One region of the Spirillospora sp. NPDC046719 genome, then DNA from elsewhere that is predicted to be linked to it. Evidence: predicted binding sites of a transcription regulator. Region 1 holds the regulator's gene; the other holds the start of a gene.

What was found. Region 1 encodes HrcA, which represses chaperone genes, less so after heat shock. Its sites were predicted from a motif close to TTGGCACTCTCNNNNNGAGAGTGCCAA; they were not measured.
Region 2: groES (co-chaperone GroES) is a predicted target of HrcA. The motif match lies at 1,847-1,873, and genes of this name have one in related genera.

What each region holds. Positions count from the first base shown of each region.
Region 1 is NZ_JBEYYT010000026.1:41,667-47,520, reverse strand. Features, by position in the region: gene ABZ914_RS07525 (SigE family RNA polymerase sigma factor) at 1-130, shown strand, start outside; gene ABZ914_RS07520 (hypothetical protein) at 127-825, shown strand; gene ABZ914_RS07515 (16S rRNA (uracil(1498)-N(3))-methyltransferase) at 892-1,623, opposite strand; gene dnaJ (molecular chaperone DnaJ) at 1,713-2,852, opposite strand; gene hrcA (heat-inducible transcriptional repressor HrcA) at 2,853-3,863, opposite strand; gene ABZ914_RS07500 (DUF3097 domain-containing protein) at 4,051-4,863, shown strand; gene hemW (radical SAM family heme chaperone HemW) at 5,188-5,854, opposite strand, start outside.
Region 2 is NZ_JBEYYT010000200.1:9,045-14,898, reverse strand. Features, by position in the region: gene groL (chaperonin GroEL) at 1-1,331, opposite strand, end outside; gene groES (co-chaperone GroES) at 1,419-1,727, opposite strand; gene ABZ914_RS29200 (class I SAM-dependent methyltransferase) at 1,992-3,287, shown strand; gene ABZ914_RS29195 (apolipoprotein A1/A4/E domain-containing protein) at 3,898-5,547, shown strand; gene ABZ914_RS29190 (phosphotransferase family protein) at 5,834-5,854, shown strand, end outside.

The DNA of each region.
Region 1 (5,854 bases):
CCTCCGCTACTACGCCGATCTGTCCGAAGCGGAGATCGCCAACGCGATGGGGATCTCCCGAGGCGCCGTGAAGAGCCATACGGCGCGCGGCATGACCGCGCTACGCAACGTCCTGGAGCAGTTCTCATGACCACCGACCCCCACGACGAGCACGGCGAGATCCTGCGCCGCGCCCTGCACGCGGAGGCGGACTCGGTCACACCCGCCGACGACGGCCTGGAGCGCATCCGGGCCCGGATAGCCGATCCGCGCCGCCGACGCTGGTTCGGCCTGGAACGGTTCGGCACCGCCTGGTTCGGGCTGGACCGGTTCGCCCTCACCTGGGCGCGGCCCGCGCTCGCCGTGGCCGCGGCCGTGGCGATCGCCGGCCTCGGCGTGACCGCGCCGCAGACGATCGACCTCATCCAGCACTCGGTCGGCAGCAACGGCCCGTCCGGCGACGACCACGGCGACCACACCGGCGACCGCGTCGACTCGCAGGGCCGCCCGGTGCTCCCCGGCTCGCCCACGCCGTCCCAGCCCGGCGTGTCCGGGTCGGCCTCCGCCTCGACGGCGACGTCCCCCTCGGTCTCGTCCAGCCCCGCGCCGTGCAAGTCCCCCGGGGCGGGCGGCACGAAGACGTCCCCGTCCCAGGCGGCGCACCACGGCAAGGCGTCCGCCTCGCCGTGCCCGAGCGGCAGCCCCACCACGAGCCCGACGCCGACGGAGACCCCGACGACTCCGCCGCCGACGACGCCCACGCAGCCGACCGAGCAGCCGACGACGCCCACCAGCAGCGCTCCCGCCGTCACCACCGACCAGGGCACCGGCGCCTCCGCACCCTAGCCCCGGCCCGCCCTGACCACGCCCGCGCTCGCCGCCGGCCCGCCTCTCGGTCTCGCCGGGGGCGGGTCACCAGCGGCCGGTGGCGGCCAGCAGCACGGACGCGGCGGCCACCCCGGCCGTCGAGGTCCGCAGCACCGTCGGGCCGAGCCGCGTGGGGCGCCCGCCCGCCGCGGCGAACCGCTCCAGCTCCTCGTCGGCGATCCCGCCCTCGGGGCCGACCACCAGGACGATGTCCCCGTCCTCGGGCGGCTGGACGGCGCTGAGCGGCTCCTGGGCGTCCTCGTGCAGGACGAGCGCGAGCGACGCGGCGGCGATCCGGTCGGCGACGTCGGCGGTGGACGCCAGATCCGGCACCTCCGGCAGGCGGCTGCGGCGCGCCTGCTTCGCCGCCTCCCGGGCGGCGTTGCGCCACCGCCCGAGGGCCTTCTCGCGGCGCTCCGGGCGCCACTGGGTCACGCACCGGGCCGCCGCCCACGGGACGATCTCGTCGACGCCGGCCTCCGTCATGGTCTCCACGGCCAGCTCGCCCCGGTCGCCCTTCGGCAGCGCCTGGACGACCACGAGGCGCGGCGCGGGCGCCGGGTCCGTGCGGCGGGACAGCACGTCCAGGGTCAGCGACGCCCGGTCGGCCGCCGCGACCACGCACTCGGCGAGCAGCCCGGCGCCGTCGGTCAGGTCGACCCGTTCACCGGGACGCAGCCGCCGCACGGTCGCGGCGTGCCGCCCCTCGGCGCCGTCCAGGACGACCCGGTCGGCGCGCAGCCGCGCCGGGTCGGCGAGGAACACCGGCGGACTCATCGCCCTCCCCCCGGGCCGCCGGCGGCGGGCCCGCCCGGAGCCGGCGGCGTGCCGTCGCGGCCCTCGCGGTAGCCCGCCACGGTGGCTCTTCAGTGCTGGTTGAAAACGTCCCTGAGGCGGGAGAACATGCCGCGCTGCCCCGGCGCGAACTTGCCGGGCGGGCGCTCCTCGCCGCGCAGCGCGGCGAGCCGGCGCAGCAGCTCCTCCTGCTCCTCGTCGAGCTTGCCGGGCGTCTCCACGTTCACGTGGATCATCAGGTCGCCGCGGCCGCTCTCGTTGAGGTGCCGCACGCCCCGGTTGTAGAGCGTGATCACCTGCCCGGACTGCGTGCCGGGCTTGATGTCGACCTCCTCGGCGGCGTCCAGCGTCTCGATCGTGACGCTGGTGCCGAGCGCGGCGGCGGTCATCGGGATCTCGACCGTGCAGTGCAGGTCGTCGCCCTCCCGCTCGAAGATCGGGTGCGGCTTCTCGGCGATCTCCAGGAACAGGTCGCCGGGCGGGCCGCCGCCGGGGCCGACCTCGCCCTCGCCGGCGAGCTGGATGTGGATGCCGTTCTCCACGCCCGCCGGGATCTTGACCTTGACGGTGCGCCGGGTGCGGACCCGGCCGTCGCCGGAGCACTCGGTGCACGGGTGCCGGATCACCGAGCCGAACCCGCCGCAGGCGGGGCACGGCCGGGCCGTCATGACCTGCCCGAGGAAGGAGCGCTGCACCTGCTGGACCTCGCCGCGGCCGTGGCAGGTCTCGCAGGTCTCCGGGTGGGTGCCGGGCGCGCAGCCCGTCCCCTCGCAGGTCGTGCAGGCGACCGCGGTGTCGATGGACAGCTCGCGGGTCGTGCCGAAGGCGGTCTCCGCCAGGTCCAGCTCGACGCGCAGCGTCGCGTTGCGGCCCCGGCGCGCGCGCGAACGGGGACCGCGGGAGGTCGCGGTGCCGAAGAACGCGTCCATGATGTCGCTGAACGGGAACCCGGCGCCGCCGAAGCCCCCGGCGCCCGCGCCCGCGCCGCCGCCCGGCGCGAACGGATCAGCGCCGAGGTCGTACATCTCGCGCTTCTTCGGGTCGGAGAGCACCTCGTAGGCCTGGGTGATCTCCTTGAACTTCTCCTGCGTCTCCGGGTCCGGGTTGACGTCCGGGTGCAGCTCGCGCGCGAGCCGCCGGTACGCCTTCTTGACCTCGTCGGCGCTGGCGTCCCGGCGGACGCCGAGGGTCGCGTAGTAGTCGTTGGCCACTTACGACCCCGCCAGGATCTGTCCCACGTAGCGTGCCACTGCCCGTACCGCTCCCATCGTGCCGGGGTAATCCATGCGTGTCGGCCCGAGCACACCCAGCCGGGCCAGCGTGAGGTCGCCGACGCCGTAGTCGGCTGCGACGACCGAGGTCGAACGGAGCCCCTCATCGGGGTTCTCGGTGCCGATCCGCACCGTAAGAGTAGAGGAGTCGCCGGTCTCGCCGAGCAGCCGCATGAGGACCACCTGCTCCTCCAGCGCCACCAGCACCTCCCGCAGGCTCTGCGAGAAGTCGACGGCGGCCAGGTTCGCCGCGCCGGCGAAGACGATCTTCTCCTCGTGGTTCTCGACGAGGGTCTCCAGCAGGACGGACAGGACCGCGGCCGCCACCGGCCGCTCGTCCGGGCCCACCTTGTCCGGCAGGTCCGCCACGGCGGACGGCACGTCGCCGAAACCCAGCCCGTCCAGGCACGTATTGAGCAACGCCCGCAGGTGCCCCACGGATTCCTCGGAGATCTTCCCCGTCTCGATGACGCGCTGCTCGACCCGCCCGGTATTGGTGATCAGCACCAGCAGCAGCCGGCCCTCGGCGACCGGGACCAGCTCCACGTGCCGCACCGACGAGCGGGTCAGCGACGGGTACTGCACGACCGCGACCTGCCGGGTCAGCTGCGCGAGCAGCCGGACCGTGCGGCCGACGATGTCGTCGAGGTCGTAGGCCCCGGACAGGAACGTCTCGATCGCGCGGCGCTCCGCGACCGACAGCGGCTTGATCGTGGACAGCCGGTCGACGAACAGCCGGTATCCCTTGTCGGTGGGGACCCGCCCCGCGCTGGTGTGCGGCTGGGCGATGTACCCCTGCTCCTCCAGCACCGCCATGTCGTTGCGAATCGTCGCGGAAGAGACGCCGAGGTTGTGCCGGTCCACCAGGGCCTTGGAGCCCACCGGCTCGTTCGTGGAGACATAGTCCTCGACTATGGCGCGCAGCACCGCGAGTTTCCGGTCGTCCAGCACCCGGTCACCTCCTTCTGCACCTTCCACAGGTCCTCACGTCCAGATATACCGCCGACGGGGCCTTGCTGGCACTCCGTAGTTCCGAGTGCCAAGTGTACGGCCCGGAGGGGACGTTCCGGGGGCCGCGGCCCGCCGCCGGGCCGCGCGCGGCTGCGTGATCTTATCCCGGCCGTTAGTGTGCGGAACCGTGCGGAGCAAGAACTACGGAGACGACGTGCTCGCCGGCGACTGGCGCCGCCCCCGCAAGGGGCGGATCCCCGAGGTGCCGGCCGAGCCGGGCCTGGTCGCCGAGGATCCCGACAGCGGCTTCTGCGGCGCCGTCGTCGGCTGCGACAAGTTCGGCGTCACGCTGGAGGACCGGTTCGGCAAGCGCCGGGTGTTCCCGCTCACCAAGGCCGGATTCCTGATCGACGGCAAGCCGGTCACCCTCGTCCGGCCCGCCGCGGCGCCCGCCGCCCCGGCCCGCTCGGCGTCCGGGTCGATCGCGGTCCAGGGGCTGCGCGCCCGCGTCGCCAAGGAGAGCCGCATCTACGTGGAGGGCGTCCACGACGCCGAGCTCGTCGAGAAGATCTGGGGGCACGACCTGCGCGTCGAGGGCGTCGTCGTCGAGTACCTCGAAGGCGTGGACGACCTGCCCGCGATCGTCGAGGAGTTCGCGCCGGACGAGGGCCGCCGCCTCGGCGTGCTGGTCGACCACCTCGTGGAGGGCTCCAAGGAGAGCCGGATCGCCGCGCGGGTGTCGTCCCCGCACGTCCTCGTGACCGGCCACCCGTTCATCGACATCTGGGAGGCCGTCAAGCCCGCCGCCGTCGGCATCCCCGCCTGGCCCCGCGTCCCCCGCGGCGTCCCGTGGAAGGAGGGCGTCGTCGAGGCGCTCGGCTGGGACTGCGAGACGGGCGCGGCCTGGAAACGCATCCTCGGCTCCGTCACCACCTACACCGACCTCGAACCGGCCCTCCTCGGCCGCGTCGAGGAGCTCATCGACTTCGTGAGTTGCTAGCCCAGGGGGCGACCCCCTGGAACCCCCGTCACGGTTGACAGGCTGTTTCCCGCTCCGCTGGCGCTCCGCGCGAAACAGCCTGTCAACCGTCGGGCATGCCCGCTGCGCTCGCTGCACTCGCTCCGCGTGCCTACCCGTGCCGGGGCTGGGGTTCGAACTGCCGGGGCTGGGGTTCAAACTCTCGGGCGTGGGTTCGAACTGCTCGGGCTGAGGTTCGAACTCTCGGGCGTGGGTTCGAACTGTCGGGGTGGGGTTCGAGCCGGGGACGCCGCTCCGTTTTGCTCGGCCGTGTGCGGGGCCACGGTTCTGGTCGGGGCGGGTGGGTCAGGTCAGGTCGCGGGTTACGGCGTCGGCCAGGAGGCGGCCTCGGCGGGTGAGGACGGCGCGGCCGCGCTCGTACGGGGCCGGGTCGACGAGGCCGTCGGCGATGGCGCGGCGGACGGCGGCGTCGTCGAGGAGATCGGCGGGGCAGCCGTCCGCGAGGCGGAGTTCGAGCATGATCCGCTCGATGCGGCGGTCGTCGGCGTTGAGGATCTCGCGCGCGTACGCGGGCGTGGTGCCCTCGGCGAGGCGGGCGGCGTATGCGGCGGGGTGCTTGACGTTCCACCAGCGGGTGCCGCCGACGTGGCTGTGGGCGCCGGGGCCGACGCCCCACCAGTCCGCGCCCGTCCAGTACAGGAGGTTGTGGCGGCAGGCGGCCTCCGGGGACGAGGCCCAGTTCGAGATCTCGTACCAGTGCAGGCCGTGCGCGCGCAGAAGGTCGTCGGCGATCAGGTAGCGGTCGGCCATGGCGTCGTCGTCGGGGGCGGTGAGCTCGCCGCGCCGCACCTGCGCCGCCAGGCGGGTGCCCTCCTCGACGATGAGCGCGTACGCGGACACGTGGTCGGGTTCGCAGGCGAGGGCGGCCTCCAGGGACGCGCGCCAGTCGTCGTCGGTCTCCCCCGGCGTCCCGTAGATGAGGTCGAGGTTGATGTGCTCGAAGCCCGCCTTG
Region 2 (5,854 bases), on a different contig from region 1:
GCGCGGCGCACCGCGTCCGCGCCGGTGGCCTCGTCGCCGGACAGGCCGAGGGCGTCGAAGCCCTCCTTGGCCACGTGCACCAGCGCGCTGCCGCCGCCGGACACGATGCCCTCCTCGATCGCCGCGCGGGTCGCCGAGATGGCGTCCTCCAGGCGGTGCTTCTTCTCCTTCAGCTCCACCTCGGTGGCGGCGCCGACGCGCAGCACGCAGACCCCGCCGGCCAGCTTGGCCAGGCGCTCCTGCAGCTTCTCGCGGTCCCAGTCGGAGTCGGAGTTCTCGATCTCGACCTTGATCTGGTTGACCCGCGCGGTGATCTCGTCCGCGGAGCCCTCACCGTCGACGATGGTGGTGGCGTCCTTGGTGACGGTGATGCGGCGGGCGCGGCCGAGGTCCTCGAGCCCGATCGAGTCGAGCTTGAGGCCGATGGCCTCGCTGACGACCTGGCCGCCGGTGAGGGTGGCCATGTCGCCCAGCATCGCCTTGCGGCGGTCGCCGAAGCCCGGCGCCTTGACGGCGACGGAGGTGAAGGTGCCGCGGATCTTGTTGGCGACGAGCAGCGCCAGGGCCTCGCCCTCGACGTCCTCGGCCACGACCAGCAGCGGCTTCTTGGTCTGGGCGACCTTCTCCGCCAGCGGCAGGAACTCCTGCACGTTGGAGATCTTGCCGTCCACGATGAGCACGTAGGCGTCCTCCAGGACGGCCTCCATGCGCTCGGGGTCGGTGACCATGTGCGGCGACAGGTAGCCCTTGTCGAACTGGAGGCCCTCGGTGAACTCCAGCTCGAGGCCCATGGTGTGGGCCTCCTCGACGGTGATGACGCCGTCCTTGCCGACCTTGTCGAACGCCTCGGCGATCAGCTCGCCGATCTGCGCGTCCTGGGCGGAGATGGTGGCGACGTGCGCGATCTCGCCCTTCTCGTCGACCTCGCGGGCCGACTTCAGGAGCTGGTCGGACACGTGCTGGGCGGCCGCGTCGATACCGCGCTTGAGGCCGAGCGGCGAGGCGCCGGCGGCCACGTTGCGGATGCCCTCGCGGACGAGGGCCTGGGCGAGGACGGTCGCCGTGGTGGTGCCGTCGCCCGCGATGTCGTTGGTCTTGGTCGCCACTTCCTTGGCGAGCTGGGCCCCGAGGTTCTCGTAGGGGTCCTCCAGCTCCACCTCGCGGGCGATGGTGACGCCGTCGTTGGTGATGGTCGGCGCGCCGAACTTCTTGTCGATGACGACGTTGCGGCCGCGCGGGCCGATCGTCACCTTGACGGCGTCCGCGAGAGCGTTGACGCCGCGCTCAAGAGCCCGGCGAGCGTCCTCCTCGAACTCCAGGATCTTCGCCATGGGGTTAACTCCTATGTCACGCGATCCGCCCCGGCCGCCCCGCCGGTGGGCGGCGCGGGCCGGGGCGGGCGCATCACGTCTCGGTGATTACTTCTCGATGACCGCGAGCACGTCGCGGGCCGAGAGGACGAGGTAGTCCTCGCCGTTGTACTTGACCTCGGTGCCGCCGTACTTGCTGTAGAGCACGACCTCGCCGACCTTGACGTCGACCGGGACGCGCTCGCCCTTGTCGTCGACGCGGCCCGGGCCGACGGCCAGGACGGTGCCCTCCTGCGGCTTCTCCTTGGCGGTGTCCGGGATCACCAGGCCGGAGGCGGTGGTGGTCTCGGCCTCAAGCGGCTGGACGACGATGCGGTCCTCGAGCGGCTTGAGAACAACCTTGGTGGCGGTCGTCACGATCTGACCTCCCCTTCGATTGGTCCTCGGCGGCCATGGCAGGCCGCCGGCACATGTGACAGAGAGGCGACCCTGGACCGGCCTGTCGTCGCGGGTGCCAGACCGACCTTGTCGCTGTGTTGGCACTCTCGCATTGAGAGTGCCAGTCAGTGAGACTATGCCGTGCCCGTTGGCCCGTCAACACGGACACGGAGGCACGGCCCGCGGCGTTCCGGCGCGTTCACCCGCGGATCACCCGGGCGCCGCGCTCGGTACGGTCCAGGCATGGACATCGCGTCGTTCCGGGAGCTGCTCACCCCCGCCGGCCAGGCACTTCTGGCAGAGGCGGGCGAAGCAGACATCTCGGAGGCCGGGTTGCTCGGCACGGCGTCGCGGCTGCGCGAGCGGCACGGGGCGGACCTCGTGGCGGCGGCGCTGACGCAGGTGCGGCTCCGGCGGCGCGCCGAGGCGAAGTTCGGTTCCGACGCGGGCCGCATGTACTTCACCCAGGCGGGCCTGGAGCAGTCCACGCGTGCGAGCGTGGCGGCGCATCGCGCGCGACGCTTCGCCTCGGGACTGCCCGCAGGCGCGCGCGTACTGGAACTGGGGTGCGGCATCGGTGCCGACCTTATGGCGCGTTCCCGAGTGGGTCTGACGGGCGACGGCGTTGAACGCGATCCGCTGACGGCCGAGGTGGCCGGCGCCAACGTGACGGCGTTCGGCTTGGACGGCCTCGTGCGCGTGCGCGTAGGCGACGCCTTGGACGAGGACCCGGACGGGTACGCGGCCGTGTTCGCCGACCCCGGCCGCCGGACGGCACGGGGCCGCGTCTTCGACCCGCGCTCCTACGAGCCGCCGCTCGACGCCGTCCTCGGCCTCGCCGGACGGGCGCCGGCCGCGTGCGTCAAGGTCGCGCCCGGCATCCCGCACGAGGCCGTGCCGGACGGCGCGGAGGCGGAGTGGGTGTCGGTCGGCGGGGACGTGAAGGAGGCCGCCCTGTGGCTGGGCGGCCTCGCCGGGGACGTGGGACGCCGCGCCACACTCCTGCCCTCGGGCTCCCCCTCGGGCGCCCCTTCGGGCGACCCGTCCGGCGGGGAGGCGGCCACGCTGGTCCCGGCCGGGCTCGGCGATCCGGACGTCCGCCCCTGGGGCCGCTACCTCTACGAGCCGGACGGGGCCGTCATCCGGGCGCATCTCGTCGCCGAGGTCGCGGACCTGGTCGGCGGCGGGCTCGCGGACCCGCACATCGCCTACGTCACGTCCGACGAGCTGCGCCCGACGCCGTTCGCGTCCGCGTACGAGATCGACGGCGTGCTGCCGTTCTCGGTGAAGCGCCTCAAGGCCGAGCTGCGGCGCCTCGGGACCGGCGTGCTGACGGTCAAGAAGCGGGGGTCGGCGGTCGACGTGGACCGGCTCCGCCGGGACCTCGGCTTCGGCGGGCGGCGGCCCGGGTACGGCGCCACCGAGACCACGGTGGTGGTGACGCGGGTCGGCCGGGACCCGGTCGCGCTGCTCGCCCGGCCCGTCGCGCGGCCCGGGACGGCGGACGCCGACCCGCCCAGGGCGGGCCGCGCCCGCTAAACGGTCCAAAGATCTCCGCACGGCACCGCAACGCCAAGGACGTCCGTGGGACGCACCATGCCCGTGCAAATCATCGGCGCTTTTCTGTATTGCGTTCACCAGGGATTCCGGGCGCCTGGCAAGGTGGGTGCGGCGGCAGGCGAAACGGCACGGCCACATCCAGGGACGGCAAAACACCAAGGCAGGTTCAGCGATCGGGTTCCGGGCTCCCACGAATGCCGGCCTGAAATGGCCGCGGGCCGGGCGTCGAGGCGCCCGGCCGGACGTCCCCGCGCCGGGGCGCCCGGCCGGACGGGCGGCTCGGGAACTGCCGATGTTGGACGAGATGTACGGACAGAGCCCCCGCCGCAGGCGCTCCGGCGGCGTCCGGGCGCCGGCGCGGTGACGGAACCGACCGCCACAATCACCCCGAAGCCCTCAAACCGCGGAAATCACCTTATGGACGGTGGTCAACGTCAATTCACACCATCGGGATAACAGGCGCATTCCGCAGAACCCGCGACGTTCCCTGCTACCCGTTATAGCGGCGCTTCACACGCACTACAGTGGCGACTTCACGATTCATTGCCGTGCGCCATTTCGACGCGTCCGGCACACGAAGGAGCATCGGGTGGAAACGAATCACAACTTCCTGCAGACGGGGGGTCAACCGGTCTCGGATCGGATGCGGGAGTTGCTCGCCCGTGCGGCGCAGGACCACGTCTATGAACAGCGCTCACAGGGTCAGGTCCTGGACGAGATCCGCCAGCGGCTGGAGGGTATGGAGTGGCTGCTCCGCGAGGTCCGCGAGCGCGAGCTCAGCGGGCTGACCGGGCAGCTCGACAGCGTGCGGGGCCAGGTCGACGAGCTGGTCGGCAAGCCCCCCGAATGGGCCGAGGGGCTGGCCGAGCACATCGACGGCCTCGGCGAGCGGGTCAAGCCGGTCGCCGAGCTCCCCGCGCTGTGGGCCGACGTCGGCGTCGTCGCCGAGAACGTCGACGAGGGGCTGACCCGCATCCAGGCCGTCCTCGACTCCGCGCAGCACATCACCGACGCCACCCAGCAGGCGTCGCAGCGCATGGAGGAGATGACCAAGCGGCTGGACAAGCTCCAGGGCAGCATGGAGGCCGCGTCCGTCCGCTTCAACCGGCTGGACAAGTCGCTGGCCGAGCTCGGGCACCGGTCCGAGCGGCTGGAGCACTCGATCACCGGCGTCACGGCACGGGTCGACCAGTCGCTCGGGGAGATGGCCGAGCGGATGGAGCAGGGTCTCGAGGCGGTCAACGGCCGGGTCGAGGGCGTCGGCGGCCGCCTCGACGGGCTGGACGGGCGGCTGGACGGGGTCGACGGGCGCCTCGAGGGCGTGTCGGGCAAGCTGGAGGGTCTGGACGGCCGGTTCGAGAGCATCGACGGCCGGATCGACGGCGTGGGCGAGCGCATCGCGCGGCTCCCGGCCACGCTGGAGATCGCCGAGATGCACCGGGTGCTGGGCGAGCTGGCGCGGCGCCCGCCGATGGACCACAGCGACCGGTTCGACGCGCTGGAGAAGCACCTGGCCGACGCGGTCGACCCGCTGATCGAGGAGCTGCGCGCCCGGCCGGACCGCGACGAGGTCAAGGCCACGATGTCGCAGATCGCCGAGACGGCCTACAGCGACGTCGCCCGGCGCATGGACGAGTTCTCCCGCCGGTTCGAGGACGTGCACGACGACGTCCGCAAGCGGATCGAGGGCATCCACGAGGAGGTCGCCAAGCGCGTCGACGTGGCGCTGGAGGAGTTCACCGCGCAGGTCGACCTCGTGTCCCGCCGGGTGGAGTCGGTGCACACCGACGTCACCAAGCAGGTCGAGTCCGTGCACAGCGAGGTGGTGCGGCAGGTCAGCGGGGTGCACGACGACTTCGGCAAGCGGATCGGCGACATCCACGAGGACGTCAGCCGGCAGGTCGGGGCCATCAACGACAACGTCGCCAAGCAGGTCGCCGGGATGCAGGAGGACATGGCCCGCCAGGTCGGCGGCGCGCAGGAGGAGTTCGGGCGCCGGGTGGACGGCGTGCAGGACGAGGTGACGCGCCGGGCCGAGGCGGTGCAGGCCGAGTTCGCCAAGCGGTTCTCGTACGTGCAGGACGAGGTCGGAAGGAAGGTCGACGGCGTCCACGACGATGTGTCGAAGCAGGTCAACGCGGTGCACGAGGACGTGCTGAAGCGGCTGTCCACGCTGGAGGAGACGATGCTCGCGCTGGCCGAGGCCCTCCTGCGCCCCCGCCGCGACGGCAAGGACTAGCGACGGCGGGGAGGGGCGACGACGAGGACCGGCGAGGACGAGCGACGGGGTACGGGCTCCGGGATACGGGTCGGGTGGGGTCGCGGCGCGGCCCCACCCTGCGCCGTGTCCCGCGCCGTCGCCGCCCCCTCGGCCAGGGCTTCGGATACCCCACCGGATCCATCGAGTTCGTCCGGGTAACCGGCGCGATGACCGGAGAGCCTCCACCAAGACCCCGCGATGACGTGCATTTTGTTACGTTCCGTCTTCGCAAAATCACTCCCAATACCCTTCGGAATCCGTTTTCATGGATCTCGTGACTCCCACA